DNA from 4 places in the Bacillus yunxiaonensis genome. Region 4 is predicted to be linked to each of the others. Evidence: riboswitches for the same ligand, from Rfam matches in the RefSeq annotation. Region 4 holds a riboswitch; each other region holds the start of a gene.
What was found. A riboswitch is a leader RNA that binds a small molecule or an ion and turns the genes downstream of it on or off. The one in region 4 is predicted to bind S-adenosylmethionine.
Positions count from the first base shown of each region.

Region 1: it holds a riboswitch for S-adenosylmethionine, as region 4 does, so the genes downstream of both, WAX78_RS11690 (methionine ABC transporter ATP-binding protein) here and WAX78_RS03620 (M20 family metallopeptidase) in region 4, are expected to answer to the same signal.
Region 2: it holds a riboswitch for S-adenosylmethionine, as region 4 does, so the genes downstream of both, metK (methionine adenosyltransferase) here and WAX78_RS03620 (M20 family metallopeptidase) in region 4, are expected to answer to the same signal.
Region 3: it holds a riboswitch for S-adenosylmethionine, as region 4 does, so the genes downstream of both, WAX78_RS17495 (sugar ABC transporter substrate-binding protein) here and WAX78_RS03620 (M20 family metallopeptidase) in region 4, are expected to answer to the same signal.

Region 1 covers NZ_JBAWSV010000003.1:477,692-481,205, reverse strand. Annotated here, with positions in the region: gene metQ (methionine ABC transporter substrate-binding lipoprotein MetQ) at 1-151, opposite strand, end outside; gene WAX78_RS11695 (methionine ABC transporter permease) at 253-918, opposite strand; gene WAX78_RS11690 (methionine ABC transporter ATP-binding protein) at 911-1,936, opposite strand; SAM riboswitch class I at 2,098-2,205, opposite strand; gene WAX78_RS11685 (hypothetical protein) at 2,332-2,676, opposite strand; gene WAX78_RS11680 (thioredoxin family protein) at 2,830-3,129, opposite strand; gene WAX78_RS11675 (toprim domain-containing protein) at 3,141-3,485, opposite strand.
Region 2 covers NZ_JBAWSV010000010.1:48,665-52,178, forward strand. Annotated here, with positions in the region: gene WAX78_RS21930 (hypothetical protein) at 1-148, shown strand, start outside; gene WAX78_RS21935 (DUF3139 domain-containing protein) at 169-516, shown strand; gene metK (methionine adenosyltransferase) at 601-1,800, opposite strand; SAM riboswitch class I at 1,967-2,091, opposite strand; gene pckA (phosphoenolpyruvate carboxykinase (ATP)) at 2,311-3,514, shown strand, end outside.
Region 3 covers NZ_JBAWSV010000006.1:25,841-29,354, reverse strand. Annotated here, with positions in the region: gene WAX78_RS17505 (SDR family oxidoreductase) at 1-334, opposite strand, end outside; gene WAX78_RS17500 (NCS2 family permease) at 567-1,868, shown strand; SAM riboswitch class I at 1,958-2,066, shown strand; gene WAX78_RS17495 (sugar ABC transporter substrate-binding protein) at 2,153-3,265, shown strand; gene WAX78_RS17490 (sugar ABC transporter ATP-binding protein) at 3,262-3,514, shown strand, end outside.
Region 4 covers NZ_JBAWSV010000001.1:723,437-726,950, forward strand. Annotated here, with positions in the region: gene WAX78_RS03620 (M20 family metallopeptidase) at 366-1,559, opposite strand; SAM riboswitch class I at 1,653-1,757, opposite strand; gene WAX78_RS03625 (AAA domain-containing protein) at 1,833-3,514, opposite strand, start outside.

The DNA.
Region 1 (3,514 bases), on a different contig from region 4:
ATAGTGGTTTCGCTTGCTCTAAAATAACCGCATGCGGTACGTTAGAAGCACCAACTACAAGTGTCTTCTTATCTTTTCCGCCGCCGCTGCCACAAGCAGCTAATGCAAATACAAATACAGCAAGAAGTGCTGAAAATAATACCTTCTTCATGTTGTAACACCCTTTCTTTCCCAATATTCGAAATATAAAATCTATAGGGAGTTTTCGTTTTAGACGAAAACTCTTTATCCCAATAATTCCTAAACTTCTCTTTACCTTTTATCAAGTCGCTTTGTAAGAAGGTCACCAATCATTTGAATAATAAATACAATAATAAGCACAAGAATTGTTGCCATGAGAGTGACATCACCATTATTGCGTTGGAATCCCTCTAAATAAGCAAGGGTACCAAGACCGCCTGCTCCAACAACTCCAGCCATCGCTGTATAGCCCACAAGTGCAATTGCCGTTACCGTAATACCTGAAATAAGTGCTGGTAAAGATTCTGGTATCAATACTTTTAAGATAATTGTACTCGTCTTTGCTCCCATCGCTTTCGATGCTTCAATAACACCCTTATCAATTTCACGAAGCGCAATTTCAACCATTCTCGCATAAAACGGTGCTGCTCCAACAATTAATGCTGGCAATGCGGCACTTGCTCCAAGAATCGTATTAAGAAGAAACTTCGTAAATGGAATCAGTAAAATGATTAAAATAATGAACGGGATAGAACGAAAAATATTTACAAACGCGCCAATTACAACATTGACCGGCTTGTTCTCCCATAGATTATCTTTTCCTGTAAGAAACAGTACTAATCCAAGAATAAGACCCAATACAAACGTTGCAAGTGTAGCAATTGCCGTCATGTATAACGTCTCTTGCGTAGCTTCTAACATTTGATCCCAATCTACATTTTGAAACACATTATCCATGTGCAATCACCTCCAGCTCCACTTGCTCTTGTTGAATTGTTGCAACTGCCTCTGCAACTGCATCTTCGTCACCTTTTAAATGAACAATTAAACTTCCATACGCCCCGTTTGTCGTTTGAGCAATATTTCCTTGCAGAATGCTCACTTCAATTCCATCTTTTCTCATTAATTCCTGCAGAACTGGTCTTTCCACCGCTTCGCCAATAAATTGCAGTTTCACGACTTTTCCTTCCGGGTATTTCTCTAGTAAATGTTCAATTGTTTCATCTGCATCTTCAGAATCTGTTATTTGCTTAACGAAGCGCTTTGTAATGTCTTGCTGCGGATTACGAAATACGTCTAAAACGCTGCCGCTTTCAACAATCTTCCCTTTCTCCATAACAGCAACACGATTACAAATTTTTTGAATCACATGCATTTCATGCGTAATGAGTACAATCGTTAAATCGAGGCGTTTATTAATATCGAGAAGCAAATCTAAAATTTGATCTGTTGTTTCTGGATCTAATGCTGATGTTGCTTCATCGCATAATAATACTTTCGGATTATTTGCTAAAGCTCTCGCAATACCAACACGCTGCTTTTGTCCACCACTTAGCTGAGATGGGTACGCATCTTCCCGTCCTTCTAAACCAACAAGACGAATCAATTCATCTACACGCTGTTTTCTTTTCTCTTTTTCCACTCCAGCAATTTCAAGTGGAAAAGCAATATTTTCACGAACAGTTCGTGACCAAAGTAAGTTAAAATGCTGGAAAATCATCCCGATTTCTTGACGAGCTTCTCTAAGTTCTCTTCCTCTAATCGCTGAAATCACACGCTCTCCAACAGTAATTTTTCCAGACGTCGGTTTCTCCAGTTGATTAAACAAGCGAATTAAGGAACTCTTTCCGGCACCGCTATATCCGATAACTCCGAAAATTTCGCCTTTTTCTATTTGTAAATTCGCATTATCAACAGCAGTAACATCACCGTTTTTGGAGCGATATATTTTCTTTACATTTTCTAACACAATCATTGATGTCACCCCTTTTTAGTTAAAAAGCGTAAGCGGCTCGCCGCTATAACTATAAAAATGATTTGTTGTTTGAGCGTCCTCCTACACTGAAACAACAAAAAAACCTTTCTGCTTTAAAATGAGCAGAAAGGTTTATATACATAAATTACTATTATCCTTTCCTCTCATCTCTCAAAGCATTCGCTTTGCAGGAATTGGCACCATTTCAACATAAGTTGACGGTTGCCGGGTTTCATAGGGCACAGTCCCTCCACCTCTCTTGATAAGAGAAAATCAGATGTAAATTTCGTCTGATTTTGTCGTTATGAAGTTTTCATTATTTCATGTTTTGAATTGTATCAACGCATGAAATGGATGTCAACAGAAATTTTCGCAAAGAATAAAATTTCTGAAATTTAAGCACCCACTCGTAGCGGCTTACAAATGTGAAATACAGATTCTAATAATAACATTGTTTTATATGTCCCTCTATATGTAATGGCCTTTCTACGCAATAGTGACTGCAAACGAACTTGTCCAGTAATCAATAACTGCAAGTCATCTTCTTGAAAGCAAACAAGTTCTTCCGTTCCCATTGCAACATTCGTAAGCTCAATTTTCTCTCTTGAAATTTTCAATGAATAACGTTCATCTTGAAAAGTAAAACAAACAGCCCGTTCAAATTGCGGCAGTAGCGGTTCTAAATGACACTGCGTATTGGCATATGTTACAAATGATTGAAGCAGTGAATACAATTTCATCTTCGTCACACTCCTCATATCACGTTCTACATAATACCATTCCATTTCTATAACGAGCTCTCCTGTATCTTTCTCTCGACAAAAGTTGTACGAAAAACAATTTGTTGCTTATATTTCCCAAGAAATATGTCGAGGCGGCAAAATATTTGCCGCCTATTGTAATTCCATATATAAATATTCCACAGATTGAAATGCATATATTTTTTTCACAAGTTGATTTTTCTCAAATATAAGTAAACACGGAACACTTTCAATTTCATACTCCCGCGCAAAATGCGGTGCATAATTTAAATTCAACATCCCGATTTCCAAGTGAGGTAATGCTGCTTCAACAATCGTTAACATTTTTTTAGCAAGTTGACACGTACCGCACATTGGCGTATATACGTATAATACCGTTTTATTTTGATCTCTAACTGCGGCTACAGCTTCATTTCCTGTCCAATCGATCATTCTACCATTCCTTACCGTAAAAATTCTGTATAAACGTCGATGTCAGCTCCCCATAAAACGTTCGCTAAATGATTTGATGGTGCAGTTGCAACCTCACGATACGAACGATCAATATAAATATGCTCAGCATGTGGAAATTCTCGGCGAAACTGTTTGCGTAGCTTCTCTCCTGCATCATCTGCGTCCACAAGCACATACACTTCTTTATCGTACAGCTGATCAATAAGTTCATCCATCTTCGACAAACTAATTGTACCATTTGTACAAACAATTTCCACCGGTTCTCTAATAATCGTTTCAATCTTCTTCTTATCTGATTTACCTTCAACAATAATTACTTTTTCCACATAGACCACTTGGCATCACCCGATCACCATATACTATG
Region 2 (3,514 bases), on a different contig from region 4:
GAAGGAAATTGCAGTACATGAGCGTTCTTGGATTTACATGCAATATCCGCCAAGCGGTATGACAAACATTCAAAAATATATTGAACTCGGCGGGGAAGTGTATTGCACTTCTTGCGTTGGGAAAGTAGAAAAACAGGAAAGCAACTAAAATGTTAAAAAGGTGATTGCGTGAAAATAAGAAATATTGCTTTCATAATTACAATTGTAATCATTTGTTTTTGGAGCGGTACTTCATTTTATAAAAATCACATAGCTCATAAAGTAGAAGCGTATTTATTCTCACAAGGCGACCAGAAAGATGATTTAAAAAGTCTTGAAGTACGGTACGACTTTAAGTTCGGATATATGGTCGATGTTACGTACAAGGATGAATCACATGTTATCTATACGTATCGCTATCAAAAAATTGGAGATACAGAAAGAAAAGGAGTTCTTGCTTATAATGAAACATTACTTGATAGCAAGGTAAATCCTTACACTTATTCATACAAACATAAACATTTTGGGGAGTATTAGGACTCTCGTTTACAACGCTACGTTACCATATGATTTAAATAAAAAAAGCTTTGCGCACACGCGCAAAGCTTTTTTCTTCCTATATTATAGACCAGCTTGCTCTTTTAAAGCTTCAGCTTTGTCTGTACGTTCCCAAGTAAGATCTACATCAGTACGTCCGAAGTGGCCGTATGCTGCTGTTTGTTTGTAAATTGGGCGACGTAAGTCTAACATTTTGATGATACCAGCTGGGCGAAGATCGAAGTTGCTGCGGATTAGTTCTACTAATACTTCTTCAGATACTTTTCCAGTGCCGAATGTATCAACAGAGATAGATACTGGTTTCGCTACGCCGATTGCGTATGCAAGTTGTACTTCTGCTTTGTCAGCAAGACCTGCTGCTACGATGTTTTTCGCAACGTAACGAGCTGCGTATGCTGCAGAGCGGTCAACTTTTGTTGCATCCTTACCAGAGAATGCACCGCCGCCGTGACGAGCGTATCCACCGTAAGTATCTACGATAATTTTACGACCTGTTAAACCAGCATCCCCTTGTGGTCCACCGATAACGAAGCGGCCAGTTGGGTTAATGAAGAATTTTGTATCTTCATCGATTAATTCAGCTGGTACAACTGGTTTAATTACAAATTCTTTTAAGTTGCGATCGATTTGTTCCCAAGCGATCTCTGGATGATGTTGTGTAGAAATTACAATTGTATCAACACGAACTGGTTTACCGTTTTCATCGTACTCAACTGTTACTTGTGTTTTACCGTCTGGACGTAAGTATGGTAATGTATCATCTTTACGTACTTCCGTTAAACGACGAGCTAATTTATGAGCAAGAGAAATTGGAAGCGGCATTAATTCTTTTGTTTCATTACATGCGAAACCAAACATTAAACCTTGGTCGCCTGCACCGATTGCTTCGATCTCTTCGTCAGTCATTTGACCTTCGCGTGCTTCTAACGCTTGGTCAACACCCATTGCGATGTCAGCAGACTGCTCATCGATAGATGTTAAAACTGCACAAGTTTCTGAATCGAAACCATATTTTGCACGAGTATAACCAATTCCTTTAATTGTTTCACGAACGATTTTGGGAATATCTACATAAGTAGAAGTCGTAATTTCCCCCGCTACCAATACTAAACCAGTTGTTACTGTTGTTTCACAAGCTACACGTGCGTTTGCATCTTTTGCTAAGATTGCATCTAAAATTGAATCAGAAATTTGGTCACTAATTTTATCTGGATGTCCTTCAGTTACAGACTCAGATGTGAACAGATGACGTTTTTTTGTCATGTGGTAAACCTCCCTACAGTAAATGTATATATTGTACGGAACTCATCCTTAATTTGCCACAAACTGCGACATTCATGTATTCTCCCACAAGTGCAAAAGAAAAACCTTTCCTATAATAGAGGAAAGGTTGTATTCGCTACTTGCATACTGCTTTTTGCCCTTTTCGCTCTTATCGTTCGAGATATTACACCTCGCACAGGTTTAAGCACCTATTCACTTGCGCTTATCATACATACAAGTGAGGTTGCCGGGCTTCATCGGGCCTGTCCCTCCGCCAGCTCGGGATAAGAGAGTATCCGTCCTCAACTATACTAAAGAAATGCTTTTCATTTGTCAATCCATATACACATATTCCTATAAGTTTTTCAGGGCAGAAATATATGGAAAAAAGTAATATAATAACACAAACAAAAACAAATAAATAGTATACATTATTTATATAATTGTGTTATACTCTTCATAGGGATTATGAGAGATATTTATAAATTAAATAAAGGATGGTATATAAATATGAGTACTGTGAATGTCCAAATTGGATTACATGAACTTTTAAACGGAAGCAATGCACAGGTTCAATTGAGCGTTCCACAATTAACGGAAAAAGTATTAATGAGAAAAGAAGGACAATTAACTTCTACTGGCGCTGTTTCTGTTTCAACAGGAAAATATACAGGACGTTCTCCGAAAGATAAATTTATTGTAGACGAAGCATCTGTTACGGATAAAATCGCTTGGGGTTCTGTAAACCAACCGATTTCTGAAGAGCATTTTAATAAATTATATACAAAAGTATTGGAATACTTAAAAGAAAAAGAAGAGCTATTCGTATTCAAAGGATTTGCAGGAGCAGACCGCAACTACCGTCTTCCTCTTCAAGTTATTAATGAATATGCATGGCATAACTTATTTGCACATCAATTATTCATCCGTCCGACTGAGGAAGAATTAAAAAATCATGATGCACAATTCACAATTGTATCTGCACCAAACTTTAAAGCAGATCCAGAAGTCGACGGCACAAACTCAGAAACATTTATTATTGTTTCATTTGAAAAGCGTATCGTGTTAATCGGAGGTACAGAATACGCTGGTGAAATGAAAAAATCAATCTTCTCTATCATGAACTACTTACTTCCAGAGCAAGATATTTTTTCTATGCACTGCTCTGCAAACGTAGGTGAAGAAGGCGATGTTGCTTTATTCTTCGGTTTATCTGGAACAGGTAAAACAACATTATCTGCTGATCCGAACCGCAAATTAATCGGTGATGACGAGCATGGTTGGTCTGATAACGGCGTATTCAATATTGAAGGCGGTTGCTATGCAAAATGTGTGAACTTATCTCGCGAGAAAGAACCACAAATCTTTGACGCGATTAAATTCGGCTCTGTTTTGGAAAACGTGGTGCTTGATGATCATACACGCATTGCAAATTATGATGACACTGCCTTAACAGAAAATACACGTGCAGCTTATCCAATTGATGCAATTGATAACATCGTATTACCTAGCGTTGCAGGTCATCCAAATACAATCATTTTCTTAACTGCTGATGCATTTGGCGTATTGCCTCCAATCAGCAAATTAACGAAAGAGCAAGCTATGTACCATTTCTTAAGCGGTTTTACTAGTAAACTAGCAGGAACTGAGCGTGGTATTACTTCACCGCAAGTAACATTCTCAACATGCTTCGGTTCTCCATTCTTACCGCTTG
Region 3 (3,514 bases), on a different contig from region 4:
GCTGACAATGCTGTTCATCACTTACATCTCCCGGAAATAAAAAACATTGTACACCTTGCCCTTCTACCCAGCGCTTCGTTTCTTCTGCATCTTCATGTTCATCTAAATAAGCAATCGCTATATTCGCACCCTCTTTTGCAAAAGCAATCGCTACTGCTCGGCCAATTCCGCTATCCCCCCCTGTAATAAGTGCATATTTCCCTTGCAACTTCCCACTTCCTTTATACCTCTCATCTATACATTTTGGGCGTGGATTCATGATTTTCTCAATTCCCGGCTGTTTCTCTTGATGTTGCGGTGGCAATGTTTTCTTTGGTTGTTCTTGTTGTGTCATACAGAAAAACCTCCTTATCATATGTCCTTCTTATGATGTGCGAAATCAAAAAATATACTTATTCTTACAAAAACGAAATATATGCGCAAAAAAGACGTTTAATATTCGAAATTTCATCATAAAATACAGAGAAATATGAAGTTTTTTATACAAAACTCTTGCAAAAAAATAACATAACGAATATTATATATAACTGTTGTGACAATTATTCGTAAAAAGAAAGGATGTTTTTATGTTTAACCTTTCAAAACATCAAACTTCTATTAAAACTGAAATTATGGCTGGTATTATTACCTTCTTAACAATGGCATATATTATTGTCGTAAACCCTGTCATCCTTGGTGATGCAGGCGTTCCATTTGAACAAGCATTTACAGCGACAATCATCGCCGCTGTTGTTGGAACATTATGTATGGCACTCTTTGCAAATTTACCAATTGCAATTGCACCAGGTATGGGTTTAAATGCTTACTTTGCTTACTCTGTTGTAAAAACTCATGAAGGTATGACATTTGCAATTGCTTTCTCTGCTGTATTCGTAGCAGGTATGATTTTAATTTTGCTATCATTAACTTCTTTCCGTACAAAATTACTGGAAGCTATTCCTGAAAATTTAAGACACGCAATTACAGCTGGTATCGGTTTATTTATCGCATTTATCGGCTTACGTCTGACAGGCATTGTTACGAAGCATCCCTCAAATTTGGTTGGGCTTGGGGACCTTCACTCTCCGCCTGTCTTGCTTGCTTTGGCTGGACTTGCTATTACGTTAGTACTTATGTCTTTAAACGTAAATGGCGCATTATTTATCGGTATGTTATTAACAGGAGTTATCGCTTACTTTACTGGACAATTAACGTTTTCAAACGGAATTACATCTCTGCCAGGTTTACCTGAAGGCGTAATTGTTTCCAATCCAATCACAGCGTTTTCTGATGTAATTAACTACGGATTATATGGCGTTGTCTTCTCGCTCCTCCTTGTAACATTATTCGATACAACAGGTACATTACTTGGAGTTGCACAGCAAGGTGGATTTATGAAAGATGGAAAACTTCCAAATTCCGGACGCGCCCTTCTTTCAGATTCTATCTCAGCAACGATTGGCTCAATGTTCGGTACAACACCAACGACTGCCTATATTGAATCTTCTGCTGGCGTTGCAGCTGGTGGCCGTACAGGTTTAACAACACTAACTGTTGCGATATTATTTGCAGTAGCTGCATTCTTTGGCCCGCTTGTCGGCGCAGTATCTGGTGTTGCCGCTATTACATCTCCATCATTAATTATTGTTGGTAGTTTAATGATGGGCGCAGTTCGTCACATTGATTGGGATGCATTTGATGAAGCTTTCCCAGCATTTTTAGTCATTTTAACTATGCCGCTTACATCAAGCATTGCAACAGGTATTGCACTCGGCTTCATTTCATACCCGCTTATGAAAATGGCAAAAGGGCAATTCCGTGCAGTTCATCCACTTGTGTACGTATTTGGTATTTTGTTCGCTTATCAGTTAGTATTCTTACCACATTAAGCTTCCTCTTTATGAGGAAGTTTTTTTATAAAAAAGATTTGACACTTATATATAAATGTGGAATAATTCGAACTAGTTAAATATTTGATGTCTTATCAAGAGCAGGTGGAGGGATGAGCCCTACGAAGCCCGGCAACCGACCCATAAATGGGCACGGTGCTAATTCTTACAACACGCATATGTGTTGAGAGATAAGAGAAATGTGATAAGACGTCTTTTCTATGAAAAGGCGTTTTTTATTTCCTCTCCCTCCCCGCTCTTGTAAATTGGGGAGGGATTTTTTTATGAAGAAATTATGTTCAATCTTATTAATTATTCTATTATTCACATTAACAGCCTGTAAAAGCGAACAAGATGCTGTTTCAACACAACAACAACAAACAGCTACAAAAGAAACAACTTCAAAACAAGAAACTTCACAAACGGAAATTCCAAAACAAGTACAAAAACCTTTAAAAGTTGCTTTAATTATGCAAATGTCTATTGGCACTTTCTCTTCTCAATATATTGAAGGAGTAAAAAAGCAAATTGAACAATTCGGCGGAAGCGTTCAAGTGTACAACTCCGATAACGATTTAGCAAAGATGGCTGCCAATTTAGATGCTGCTATTAACGCAAAAGTGGATGGAATTTTAATTGATCATGGGCGCTCTGAAGCATTAAAACAAGGTGTAGAAAAAGCATTACAAGCAAATATTCCCGTCGTAGCATTCGATAACGATTTACGTTTACCTGGTGTTACTGTTATTGATCAAGATGACTATAGCCTCGCATGGAAATCGTTAAAAACACTAGCTGAAGATTTAAATGGAAAAGGAAATATTGCCGTTGTATGGGTTGGCGGATTTGCTCCTATGGAACACCGCAGTGTCATTATCGATGCCTTTTACAAACGTTACCCAAACATAAAAGAAGTAGCCCGCTTTGGTACAGCTAGTAACAATACCGCTCTAGATACGCAAGCACAAGTAGAAGCATTGCTAAAAAAATATCCAAAAAAAGGAGAGTTAAATGCTATTTTTGCCGCTTGGGATGAATTTGCAAAGGGTGCAGTAAAAGCACTAGAACAAGCAGGCCGAACAGATATAAAAGTATACGGTATTGATTTAAGCAACGAAGATTTACAACTCATGCAAAAATCAAATTCTCCATGGGTCGCAACAGCTGCTACAGATCCAGCTGAAGTAGGGAAAGTACAAGTACGCTTCTTATATCAAAAGATTGCAAGAGAACATACGCCAGATATTTATTCATTAGAACCACACCTTGTAAAGAAAAGTAATTTACCGACTGAAAATGTAGCAATGGAACAGCTATCGAAATACATAAACGGCTGGGGCAACTCAAAAGATGCTTACTCACCTTGGATGAATAAATTAGAGAAGGAGAAGAAATAATGACATTTTCACTCCAAAACATTACACATCATTATACAGATGTCCCGGTATTACAAGATGTTTCTATGACGATTAAAAAAGGACAAATACACGCGTTACTAGGAATGAACGGAGCAGGAAAAAGTACTTTATTAAAAATTGCAACCGGAGAAATCACTCCGGTTGCTGGAAAACTTCTCATCGATGAGAAAGTAGTCTCTTTTTCTTCACCACGAGATGCAAAAAAACATGGCATTGCTTTCGTAACAC
Region 4 (3,514 bases):
ATAACTAAAAGAATCTTATTTATTTAGGATTCTTTTAGTTATTTTGAATGTAAACTTTTACATATTAGTTTACTTTCATTCCTTTGATTTTAATAAGTTTATATCGATTCATCCGTTTTCTCCAAAATCGCTGACGAAAGTATACATTCAAAACATAATAAAGTGAAACTTCCATAAGTGGGGGTTTTTTTTCATCCCCCACTTATGGAAAGCTCTCATCAATCGGGCTTTTACGGGCAGTTAACCCCCACCTATCGCTTCTCTCTAAATTTTGAGATGGGGGGCTTACTGCCCGTTAATGAGAAATAAATGTAAAACTGTAATCTGTTACTTCTTCATAACTAATTTTTTCATACAAATTTTTTCTATTTCCCATTCTTAAACTCTTGTTTAATGTTTTCTAACAATGTTTCTTCTGTAATTAAACGGAAAGCAGTTAGCGCTAACGCTTTTGCTCCAATGATTAATGCGTCATCTCCTCTTGCAGAGCGTGCTGCTTCTCGAAATGCATCTGTATGTGCAACTAAATCATCACGTCCAATTTTAATGTAAGGATGAATTGTCGGAATTACTTGGCTAACATTTCCGGCATCTGTAGAACCAATGCCGACACGTTCATCGCGGTGAACGTCTTCTCCCAATCCTTCTAGTTCTTCGGCAATTATCGCATTAAAAGCTTGATTAATTACTAAATTATCAATCTCATTTTGAAATTGTTCAATCTTTACTGTTGTACCAGCCGCAAGAGCGGCCCCCTGTGCAATATTACGTATCTTTTCTGTAATTTCGGTGCATCGTTTTCTCGTTTTTGCTCGAATAAAGAAACGAGCTGATGCATAATCCGGGATAATATTGGGCGCTTTTCCTCCATCTGTAATAATCCCATGAATACGCACGTCTGCAGGTAATTGTTGACGAAGTGCATTAATACTATTAAACAATTGAATAACTGCATCTAATGCATTAATTCCTGCTTCTGGAGATGCAGCAGCATGAGCTGGTTTACCGTAAAAATGAAAATCTAGTGGATCTAATGCAAGGGATGGACTAGTTGTTGCTGTTTTCCCGCTTGGATGAATCATAAGTGCTGCATCAATATCTTTAAACAAGCCTGCTTTTACATAACTTCCTTTTGCACTTCCGTTCGGTCCTCCTTCTTCTGCCGGTGTACCAAACACAACAACTTCTCCGCCAATTTCTTCAATCACCTCTGATAAAGCAATTGCCGCAGCTGTACTAATTGTTCCAATTAAATTATGTCCACAGGCATGACCTAAACCTGGAAGTGCATCATATTCTGCTAAAAAAGCAATTGTAGGTCCTTTCTTTCCAGAACTTTTTCTTGCAATAAAACCCGTTTCATGGCCAGCGATATGATGTTGAAGTTGAAAACCAGCACTTCCTAGCAATAAACTAAGCGTTTTTGATGCAAAAAACTCCTGATTCCCTATCTCTGGATTATCATGAATAGCATGACTCGTTTTCACATAAATCTCTTTTTGTTCCTCGATACTTTGTACAATTTTATTCCGATGTGTAGTAATTTGTAAAACTCCCATTTTGCATTCCCCTTTCAATATGTTAAATAAAAAAACCTCTTTCTAATAGATAGAAAGAGGCCTTAAAGTATACACAATAAATCTATGCCATCTTTCTTATCTTTCAAGCCTTGCACTTGCTGGAATTGGCACAGTATTCATAATGAATCCGCTGCCGAGGCTTCAAAGGGCCAGTCCCTCCACCTCTCATGATAAGAAATTACAAGTATTCGTATTTGAATTTGTTAAATTATTTTCATTCTAATTTTATTACATTTAAAAGTCAAGAAAATTCTATATTTTTATATCTAAAAATCCTTTTAATACTCCAATTGTTTGCGGAGCTTGTAGTCTCGCTACAATATATGGAAACTCCGGACTGCCATCAAATATCATATGAGCTGTTAATGGAGCACCTACCCACATTATTTCATCATCAATGATAACAAATGGCATCACTTTGTTTTGGCGACGTGCTTGTACGTTTTTTATTGGAATTGCACCTTCTGTATATATAATAACAGATGCTTCTGCACGTACTAACGCTTGCCAAATCCTCTTATCCATACGGCTTGAATTCGGGATGGACACAATAATTTTCTTTTTTGCTGAAATAATATCTTTTAATAATACTTTCGTTTCTTCAGCGCTTGTTTGTACAAACCATCGCAATCTCTTTGTAATTTTCCGCTCTAGAAACGTTCTTGATGTTGTACGATCATATACATTTCCTTGCCTTTGTAGGTGCTGTGTTAAATGAGATAAGGCTTGTTTTCGCGAAAGGTTTTGCTTCATATATTGACAATCTGATAACTGAATAAACTTCCCTCTTGCTCTTGTTACTGCAACATTAACAAGTCGATGGTTTTTTTGATCAAAAAACAGCACACCTGGGCGTTCTTGCGGATAACTATCAACTGTATCAAATAAAATCATATCACGTTCAGATCCTTGAAATTTATGAACGGTCGCTGCTAGTACAGGTGTATTTTTGAACTTTGTTTTTTGAAGAAATTCACGGATACATGTTGATAAAAAACGGGCCTGAGCACGATATGGTGTAACGATACCAATTGACGGTATTCCATCCATCAAGCCAATTAACATAAGTTGCATCGCTATTAGACCTGAAAAAATATTATAACGTGAGCTAGAGACAACATCTTTTAATGAATAAGCTCCGATATTACTTGTATCTAGTAAAACTGCTGCCTCCCTCATGAAAGGCTGTAAGTTTGCAATATCGTTACGGGATGTGACTGATGAATGGTCGAACACTTCATTTTTATAAATAAATTCATTTGTAAAACTTGAAATATGCGGATGCATACGGCGCTGCTCTTGCAACATGTATAAATTCGGGTGCTTTTTATGATCGTTTACAGATTCTACTATACCCGCATGATAAAACACATCTTCTTTTAACCATTTGTTCACAAGTTCATGATTTGATAAAGCAATCGGTGGTAATTGTAGAAAGTCGCCGCAAACGACAATTCGCTTTCCTAAAGAGGCTGCCAATGCTATTTGCGGAACATATGCCATACTCACTTCATCCACGACTACAAGGTCAAACGTTCTTTCGTAAACAAGCGAATCGATTGCACATTTCGATAATGTTGCCCCAATGACTTTTGCATTTTCAATATACTCTTTTTCAACTTCTTTCACTTTTGCTTTTTGCTTTCGAAGTTCTCCTTCTATTTCCTGCATTCTTTTCTTTTCAGAAGAAGTCGCTTTGTAAGAAAGGATTTTTTGTCTTAATTCTTGTCTTAATTCTTCTAAATACAGCCGTTCTTCTTCCCATTCTGCATTTGTCGATTCAACTAATCGCGTGGTAAGTAACGTTTCATGATCGCGAATTTGTTCATTTTGACTAAAACCATAGCGAATAACGTCTCCTGGTACCCATTTTTCTTTTTTCTCAATTTGCTTTGTTACTTCGCTCATTAATACATCAACTGCTGCATTACTAT